Regions from separate parts of the Stenotrophomonas sp. YJH_SMC_12-1 genome, predicted to be linked through region 2. Evidence: riboswitches for the same ligand, from Rfam matches in the RefSeq annotation. Region 2 holds a riboswitch; the other holds the start of a gene.
What was found. Region 2 has a riboswitch for glycine ahead of AC5P8Y_RS11145 (trimeric intracellular cation channel family protein). Riboswitches for the same ligand answer to the same signal wherever they lie in the genome.

Region 1: linked by a shared signal. The riboswitch ahead of gcvP (aminomethyl-transferring glycine dehydrogenase) and the one ahead of AC5P8Y_RS11145 (trimeric intracellular cation channel family protein) in region 2 are both predicted to bind glycine.

The regions. Positions count from the first base shown of each region.
Region 1 is NZ_JCAFUD010000001.1:539,866-544,271, forward strand. It holds gene AC5P8Y_RS02535 (siderophore-interacting protein) at 1-536, opposite strand, end outside; gene AC5P8Y_RS02540 (multidrug effflux MFS transporter) at 677-1,903, opposite strand; glycine riboswitch at 2,203-2,305, shown strand; gene gcvP (aminomethyl-transferring glycine dehydrogenase) at 2,368-4,406, shown strand, end outside.
Region 2 is NZ_JCAFUD010000005.1:176,409-180,814, reverse strand. It holds gene AC5P8Y_RS11165 (NAD(P)/FAD-dependent oxidoreductase) at 1-133, shown strand, start outside; gene AC5P8Y_RS11160 (hypothetical protein) at 225-680, opposite strand; gene AC5P8Y_RS11155 (nuclear transport factor 2 family protein) at 686-1,117, opposite strand; gene AC5P8Y_RS11150 (GIY-YIG nuclease family protein) at 1,189-1,464, opposite strand; glycine riboswitch at 1,505-1,594, shown strand; glycine riboswitch at 1,608-1,713, shown strand; gene AC5P8Y_RS11145 (trimeric intracellular cation channel family protein) at 1,796-2,413, shown strand; gene AC5P8Y_RS11140 (3-deoxy-7-phosphoheptulonate synthase) at 2,582-3,655, opposite strand; gene AC5P8Y_RS11135 (hypothetical protein) at 3,951-4,208, opposite strand; gene AC5P8Y_RS11130 (DUF6616 family protein) at 4,320-4,406, opposite strand, start outside.

The DNA.
Region 1 (4,406 bases), on a different contig from region 2:
GCCAGCGTGCGCGGTGGGTCGACCATGGCCGCCAGTTCCTCGAGGATGCCGGCCACCGCAGGCAACGCGGTTTCATCGGCCACCAGCAGCACCTGGCCGACACCGGCCGGTGGCTTCCACTCCCAGCCCTCGCTGCTCTCGGCACAGTCGGCGTCCGGGGCCAGCAGCACTACACGGTCGCCTGGGCGGGCGTGCATGGCCCAGCGCGAGGCGGGGCCGGTTTCGCCATGGATGACGAAATCGACGTCGACCTCGCCCTGCTCGGCGCGCAACTGGCGGATGGTGTAGGTACGCATCGGCGGGCGCTTGTCGTCCGGCAGGGCCCGGTAGCGTGGGTACCAGTCTTCACCGCTGGGGACCTGCGGCACCTCCTGGCCGGGCAAGGGGAAGAACACCTTGATGCGCTGGTCAGGGCCTTCGGTCTTCATCCGCGCCACGTCGGCACCGGTGAACACCATGCGGTCAAGGGAAGGGGAAAGAACGCGGCGCTCCTTCAGCGCCACCTCGAACAGGCGGTAGGTCTGCTGCGCAGCCATGGGGAACCTCATGCAACGACATCGGATTGGCTGGCTGTCGTGCATCCACGCACCGGCTGGCTGGAGTGCCCAGCCTAGTCCGGTCGTTCCTCTTCGCAAGCGTTGCGGGCAAAGCGGCCGGCCCTACCCCTGCGCGCTGCTCAATGGCCCGTGCAGGCCGCCTGTGCCGCGCGTTCACGCTGGTGTTCCCAGTACCAGAACACGAAGCCGGCGGCGAAGAACGCGGCCTGCCCCAGCGCCAGGTGCAGCGGGCTGGCACTGAGCAGCGGCGACACCACGCCGGCCACCACCGTGCTGATCATCAGCTGCACGAAGGCCTGCAGCGACGAGGCCAGGCCGCGCTGGTGCGGGTACATGTCCAGCACCGCCAGCGCCAGGATCGGGAAGATCAATGCCATGCCCATGCCGCCCAGGAAGATCGGCAGTACCGCCCATGGCAGCACGAACTGTGGCGACAGCGCCACGTAGCCGACATTCAGCAGCACCGACAGCGCACACAGGCCGAAACCAATGGACACCTGGCGGGTGGGCGTGGTGTGCCCGGCCATGCGCCCGGACAGGAACGAGCCGGTGGTCATGCCGCCGATGGTGGGGATGAACAGCCAGGCAAAACCACCCTCGCCCAGATGCAGGTGCTGCATCACGAACACCGGCGCCGAGGAGATGTACAGGAAAATGCCGCCGAAACCGATGCTGCCGGCCAGCGCCAGGCGCAGAAACCGCGGGTTGAAACCGATGCGCACGTAATCACGCAGCAGCACGCGCGGCGACAACGGCACCCGTGCCTCCACCGGATGGGTTTCCGGCAGGTAGCGTGCAGTGGCCGCCAGCAGGAGCAGCGCAAACACCACCAGGAACCAGAAAATCAGTGGCCAGCCGGCGCCACTGAGCAGGATCCAGCCGCCAATGATCGGTGCGATGGCCGGAGCGATGCCGAACAGCATCGATACCTGGCTCATCAGACGCTGCGCGTCGTGTCCGTGGTACAGGTCGCGGATCACCGCGCGGCCGACGATCATGCCGACGCCTGCTGACAGGCCCTGCAGCGCACGGAACGCCAGCAGCGTGGTCAGGTCGGTGGACAGCGCGCAGCCGACCGAAGCGCCGACGAACACCACCAGGCCACCGAGGATCACCCGCTTGCGGCCCCAGGCATCGGACAGCGGGCCGTGCGCAAGGCTCATCAGGCCGTAGAACAGCAGATACACGCTGATGGTCTGCTGCACCGCCACCTCGTCCACCGCCAGGCGCTGGGCCAGCTGCGGGAACGCCGGGAAGATGGTGTCGATCGAGAACGGACCGAACATGGCCAGGCCGGCGAGCAGCAGGGCCATGCGGCGGGTGGAGGGAGCAACAGCGGCGGTCATGGGAAAGGCGTCCGGCAGGGCCATGCGCGGCACGCACGGCGGGCGCCGGTCCCCTGCAGCAGGGACGGCGCCAGATGAATTCGGGTATCCGCCCATCATAGGTGGGGATTGCACCTGATGCCATGCAGCAGTGCACAAAACGCACGGACGGGCCATCGGCCATTCAGGCGCGGCCTCCAGGACCGAAGGCGGCCGCCGCGCCCGCAACGGGCTATAATCGGCGGGCAACACGGTGGGAGAAGCGGAACACCGCTGCCGAAGGCGCAACGCCCGTAATCGCTCAGGCCCGATACCACCCGTAACACAACTCTGGAGAGACCGGTTCGATCCGGCGCCGAAGGGGCACGAAGCTGCGGTCCGCCGCGCTTTTAAACTCTCAGGCAAAAGGACAGAGGGGCGCCCCGCAGACCGCCGACCGGCGGCTTGTGCCCGTGCGTGTGCCCTTTCCTGACGGATCCTTCGCCATGTCCCAGAACACCCCTTCCCTGCGTGAGCTCGAGCACCACAACGCGTTCGTCGAGCGCCACATCGGCCCCAACGACGCCGAGATCGCGCAGATGCTCGACGTCGTCGGCCACGCGTCGCTGGATGCGATGACCGACGCCATCGTGCCGGCCAAGATCAAGTCGCCGGCACCGCTGGCACTGCCGGAGTCGATGACCGAAGTGCAGGCACTGGCGAAGATCCGTGCGATCGCCGACAAGAACACCGTGCTGCGCAGCTTCATCGGCCAGGGTTACTACGGTACCCACACGCCGAACGTGATCCTGCGCAACATCCTGGAAAACCCGGCGTGGTACACCGCCTACACCCCGTACCAGGCGGAAATCTCGCAGGGCCGCATGGAAGCGCTGATCAACTTCCAGACCCTGTGCGCCGACCTGACCGGCATGGAAATCGCCAACGCCTCGCTGCTGGACGAAGCCACCGCCGCCGCCGAAGCGATGACCCTGGCCAAGCGTTCGGCCAAGTCGAAGTCGGACACCTTCTTCGTGCACGACGCCGTGCACCCGCAGACCCTGGAACTGCTGCGTACCCGCGCCGAGCCCATGGGCATCGTGCTGCGCGTCGGCGCCCCGGCCGAAGCGCTGGAAGCAGAAGCCTTCGGCCTGCTGCTGCAGTATCCGGACACCTTTGGCCAGGTCGGCGACTACAAGGCGCTGGTCGATGCCGTGCACGCACGCGGCGGCCTGGTGGCCGTGGCCACCGACCTGCTGGCCCTGACCCTGCTGGCTGCCCCGGGCGAATGGGGCGCGGACATCGTTGTCGGCAACAGCCAGCGTTTCGGCGTGCCGTTCGGCTTCGGTGGCCCGCACGCCGCCTTCATGGCCTGCCGTGACGCCTACAAGCGCTCGATGCCGGGCCGCCTGATCGGCGTTTCGATCGATGCCCAGGGCAACCCGGCCTACCGCCTGACCCTGCAGACCCGCGAACAGCACATCCGCCGCGAGAAGGCCACCTCCAACATCTGTACCGCGCAGGTGCTGCTGGCGGTGATGGCCTCGATGTACGCCGTTTACCACGGCCCGGAAGGCCTGACCCGCATTGCCCGCCGCACCCATCGACTGGCCTCGATCCTGGCCGCAGCGCTGCGCAATGCCGGCGTGCAGGTCGGTGGCGACTTCTTCGACACCCTGCATGTCACCGGCGTGCATGCCGATGAGATCCACGCCAGCGCCCGTGCCGCCGGTTACAACCTGCGCGCGATCGACAGCGACTCGGTCGGCATCAGCCTGGACGAGACCGCCACCCGTGCCGACGTGGTCGCGCTGGCCGCCGTGTTCGGCGCGCAGGCCGACGTCGAGGCGCTGGATGCCAGCACCGCCGATGCGCTGCCGGCCGGCCTGCTGCGCCAGTCCGCGTTCCTGACCCATCCGGTGTTCAACACCCACCACAGCGAGCACGAACTGCTGCGCTACCTGCGTTCGCTGGCCGACAAGGACCTGGCGATGGACCGCACGATGATCCCGCTGGGCTCGTGCACGATGAAGCTCAACGCCACCGCCGAGATGATCCCGGTGACCTGGCCGGAGTTCTCGCAGATCCATCCGCTGGTGCCGGCCGACCAGGCACTGGGCTACAAGGAACTGATCGACTCGCTGGAAGCGATGCTGGTCGAATGCACCGGCTACGACGCGGTCAGCCTGCAGCCGAACTCCGGCGCACAGGGCGAGTACGCCGGCCTGCTGGCGATCCGGGCATACCACCGCTCGCGCGGCGAAGGCCACCGCGACATCTGCCTGATCCCGGATTCGGCGCACGGCACCAACCCGGCCTCGGCGCAGATGTGCGGCATGAAGGTGGTGGTCACCAAGACCGATGCCAACGGCAACGTCGATGTGGAAGACATCCGCCTCAACGCCGAGAAGTACAGCGACCGCCTGGCCGCGATCATGATGACCTACCCGTCCACGCACGGCGTGTTCGAGGAAGAGGTGGTCGAGATCTGCGAGATCATCCACCAGCACGGCGGCCAGGTGTACACCGACGGCGCCAACATGAA
Region 2 (4,406 bases):
CGTGTTCTTCCTGATCGGCTTCCGCAACCGCATCGTAGTGCTGCTGAACTGGGCCGTGGCGTACTGGAGCTACCAGCGCAGCGCGCGCATCATCTTCGGTGATGACCAGGAAGACCGGCGACCCCGGCGGTAGTGCCGGCCGCTGGCCGGCTGCCGCGCGGTCCGTCCCCTCTCCGCAGGAAAGGGCTCTGACTCCGTCAACATCATCCATGCATGGCGTGGATCTACCGCTTCATCGGGCCGCCGGGCACCCGCCGTTTCGACCATGCGCGGCAGAAGTCCTCCTTCCTTGCGGTGTCGGCAATCTGCGCGGCACTCCAGTTGCGGGTAATCCAGATCGTCAGTGCCGTGCTGCTCAGATGCCAGCGCAGCATGTCGTGCCGTGGCTGCCGCCAAAGATGGCGGCGGGCAATCCAGAACGCCTCCCGTTCCACCTCTGGCACCTTCTTCTTCATCGCGTCGTCGTCGAAGAACTGCGCGGCGAAACTCCAGGGATTCATCGGCTGAAATCCTGTTCGCGGTTCACTGCTGCACGCAGCCACACCACTGGGCGCACGGTCTGCTGGCTTCGGCCAACCGCCCACCAGGGCAAGCCCGAGCAGGTACAGCAGGCCAGGCAGCAGTGCGATGCCGGCGGCCAGTACGACGACGGAGACCCATGCCTTACCGGCGGCACGCATCGTGCTCACTTCGCCTTCGGTTTCGGGTACCACAACGCGTTGACGATGACCCAGCGCTGGTCGAAGCGCCCCATGTGGAAGTAATCGACGAACCACGGCGTTTCCAATCGCACCGAGGCGGCATTGCCGGTCACGTCCAGCACCGTGCAGCGGCGGTCCCATTGATCCTTCGGGGTCTTCAACGCGCCCTGCTTCGTCAGCGCGACCAGTTCTTCCTTCGACATGCGGCGCAGGCCCAGCCGCTCGTCGGGCGTATCGCCGAGGACCGCGCGCTTGGCCAGGTCCGGGTGCAGGGAGCGGGCGACGCGCTGCGGGTCGGCCTCCAGCTGGCCGTCGACGTAGTCATGGCAGGTGGCTTCGATGGCCGCGAGGGTGGCCGGGTCGGCAGCGGGACTGGTTGACGCGGAGAGAGCGAACAACAGGGCGACGGTGGACATCCGGGTCTCCAGCGCTGAGGGCTGGGCGATCATCGCATGGCGGCACAGAGGCATCCATGTATGCCATGGATCTACAGGGACCCAGCATCCACCGCCTGCAGCCAGGCCAGCTTGCGTTCCCGCGGCTGCTGCTTGAGCTGCCATTCGGCCCGCGAGGCGGCGGCCCGGTCCGGGTACTCGCGCACGGCCAGCACGCGCAGCGGCGGCCGGGCCCGGGTGTAGCGCGCGCCCTTGCCGGCCTGGTGGGCGGCAAAACGCGCGTCCACGTCGGTGCTGATGCCGGCGTAATAGCTGCCATCGCGACATTCGAGCAGGTACAGGAACCACGGGCGGAGGGACGGGGCCATGCCCGGATTATGCCGTGCTGCACTGCAGCGGATATACTGGCGCCCGAATGCAGGAGAGAGGCGCCGCGCTGGCGCCCGCCGAAGGCGCAGGCTCCCATGATCGCTCAGGCCGGTGGGCTGGAATCCCACCAACCATGCATTCGACTCGCCGAGCTGGAGAGAGGTCACCGGGCATGCCCGGGACGATCCGCCGAAGGGGCACGCGGCCCATGCCGCTGAACTCTCAGGCAAAAGGACAGCGGGAGCGGCACCGGTCATCGTCATCCCGTCATTGCGCAGGCAGTGGCGGTAGTCGCGCATGGCCGGCCCCACCGCGCCCGGAGCCTGCCCAATGCTGCTGTCCATCATCTACCTGATCGCCATTTCCGCCGAAGCCATGACCGGCGCGCTGGCCGCCGGCCGCCGCCGCATGGACCTGTTCGGCGTGGTCATGATCGCCTGCGTCACCGCCCTCGGTGGTGGATCACTGCGCGACATCCTGCTCGGCCACTACCCGCTGGGCTGGGTGAAGCATCCGGAGTACCTGGGCTTCACCGTATGCGCGGCGCTGATCGCCACTTGGGTGGCGCGCTGGATGCACCACTTCCGCCGCACCTTCCTGGTGCTCGATGGCCTGGGCCTGATCGCCTTCACCCTGATCGGCTGCTCGATTGCGCGCGAAGCCGGCCATGCGATGCCGATCGTGCTGATCGCCGGCATGTTGACCGGCGCGTTCGGCGGCGTGCTGCGCGACATCCTCTGCAACGAGGTGCCGCTGATCTTCCAGAAGGAGCTGTACGCGATCATCGCGCTGCTGACCGGCGCGGCCTACCTGTTGCTGCTGCACTGGGGCGTGGCCGACGCCACCGCGATCCTGTGCTGCCTCGGCGGCGGCTTCGCGCTACGCCTGCTGGCGATCCACTACCGCTGGGAAATGCCGAAGTTCGTGTACCACGACGAAGTGCATTGAGGTTCGCGCGGCGGAATCCGCACCACCCCGGCGATGTACCTGGCGCTGTCGCTCATGCGCAGCGCCAGGCGCATCGCCGGTGCAGATGGGCCGGTCTCCAACTCCGACCGGCCCTGATCGCGGCCGCACCCCCGCAGGCGCTGGCCGCCATCCACACACGTGCCGCACTCAAGCGGCTTCGGACACCTTCACGTCGCGACGGGCGCGCACGGCCGCGGCCAGTCGCTCCAGCACCGTCACGGTGGTGTCCCAGTCGATGCAGCCATCGGTGATGCTCTGCCCGTAGACCAGCGGTTGGCCTTCCACCAGTTCCTGGCGACCACCGACCAGATGGCTCTCGATCATCACACCGACGATGCGCTGTTCACCGTCTTCCAACTGAACGGCGATGTCCTCGATCACCTTCGGCTGGTTGTCCGGATTCTTCAGGCTGTTGGCATGGCTGGCGTCGATCATCAGACGAGTCGGCAGCTTGGCCTTGGCCAGCGCCTGGCAGGCCTCGGCGACACTGCCTGCATCGTAGTTCGGCTGCTTGCCGCCGCGCAGGATCACATGGCAATCCGGGTTGCCAGTGGTCGACACGATGGCGGTGCCGCCCTGCTTGGTGACCGACAGGAAGTGATGCGGATTGGAGGCCGCACCCACCGCGTCGGCGGCGATCTTCACGTTGCCATCGGTGCCGTTCTTGAAGCCGACCGGGCACGACAGCCCCGAGGCCAGTTCGCGGTGCACCTGGCTTTCGGTGGTGCGCGCACCAATGGCGCCCCAGGCCACCAGATCGGCGATGTACTGCGGCGAGATCACGTCGAGGAACTCGACACCGGCCGGCAGGCCGAGCTTGTTGATGTCGCGCAGCAGGCCACGGGCAATGCGCAGGCCCTTGTCGATCCTGAAGCTGCCATCCAGGTCCGGGTCGTTGATCAGGCCCTTCCAGCCCACCGTGGTGCGCGGCTTCTCGAAGTACACGCGCATCACGATTTCAAGTTCCCCGGCCAGCGCGTCACGCAGCGGCTTCAGGCGCTGGGCGTACTCGATGGCGGCCTTCGGGTCGTGGATCGAGCATGGGCCAACCACCACCGCCAGGCGGTCGTCACGGCCATGCAGGATCTGGTGCAGGGCCGCGCGCGAGGCGCTGACGGTGTCGGAGGCTTCATCGTCACACGGCAGCATCGCCAGCAGCTGGGCAGGCGGTGTCAGCGGTTCGATGGTGCGGATACGCAGGTCGTCGGTGTGCGGGGGCATTGGGGGAGGTCTCCGGAACGTTGGGGGTCCCCAGCGTGGCGGCATGAAAAAAGCCGCCAGGTTCGCTGGCGGCTTTCGGGAATGCGTCTGAAGCTTTCTTCAGGGTGAGCGCAGTCCTTCCTCCGCCAATGGCTTCGGAAAGTAATACCAGTAAAAGCGGGTGGCGGCTGCGTTCATGGGTTGTATTGATAGCACAGCTTTTGCGCAGTGCAAAATGTTTCATCCGCAACTGGGGACGCGGTTCAGCGAGATGCGCGCCGGCCCTGCCCACGCGGCGGCAACCACGCAACGTCGCTCATTTGCCATGCACTTCCACATCCAGTAGCAGGCCCTCATGGATGTCGGCCCAGCGTTCCAGCACGCGATCCAGTTCCTGCCGGGCCTCGTCCAGCTGCTCGGGGTTGAGCAGGGAACGCGCGGTGTAGAGATCGGAAACCAAGCGCCGCAGGGCCGATTCCTGGATGGCCACCGACGGCCCCTCCAGCCCCGGCAACTGCAACGCCGGGCTGTCGCCAAGAGGGCCGAACAGCGTGACCTGGAGCGTGCTCTGCATGATCGACCTTCCTGCGGATGGACATGGGCAATGTCCTGTTTACCGCGTCTGGGTGACAGGCGCATGTGCCACCCATGCCCAGCACGGAATCTGCCGGCGTCTGCCGCGCCGCTACAAGGCGGCCAGGTCGGCAAGGTGCTGGGCCATGCTGTCCATCGCGCCTACCGCCTGGGTGGTGGTGAAGTACTCATGCCAGCC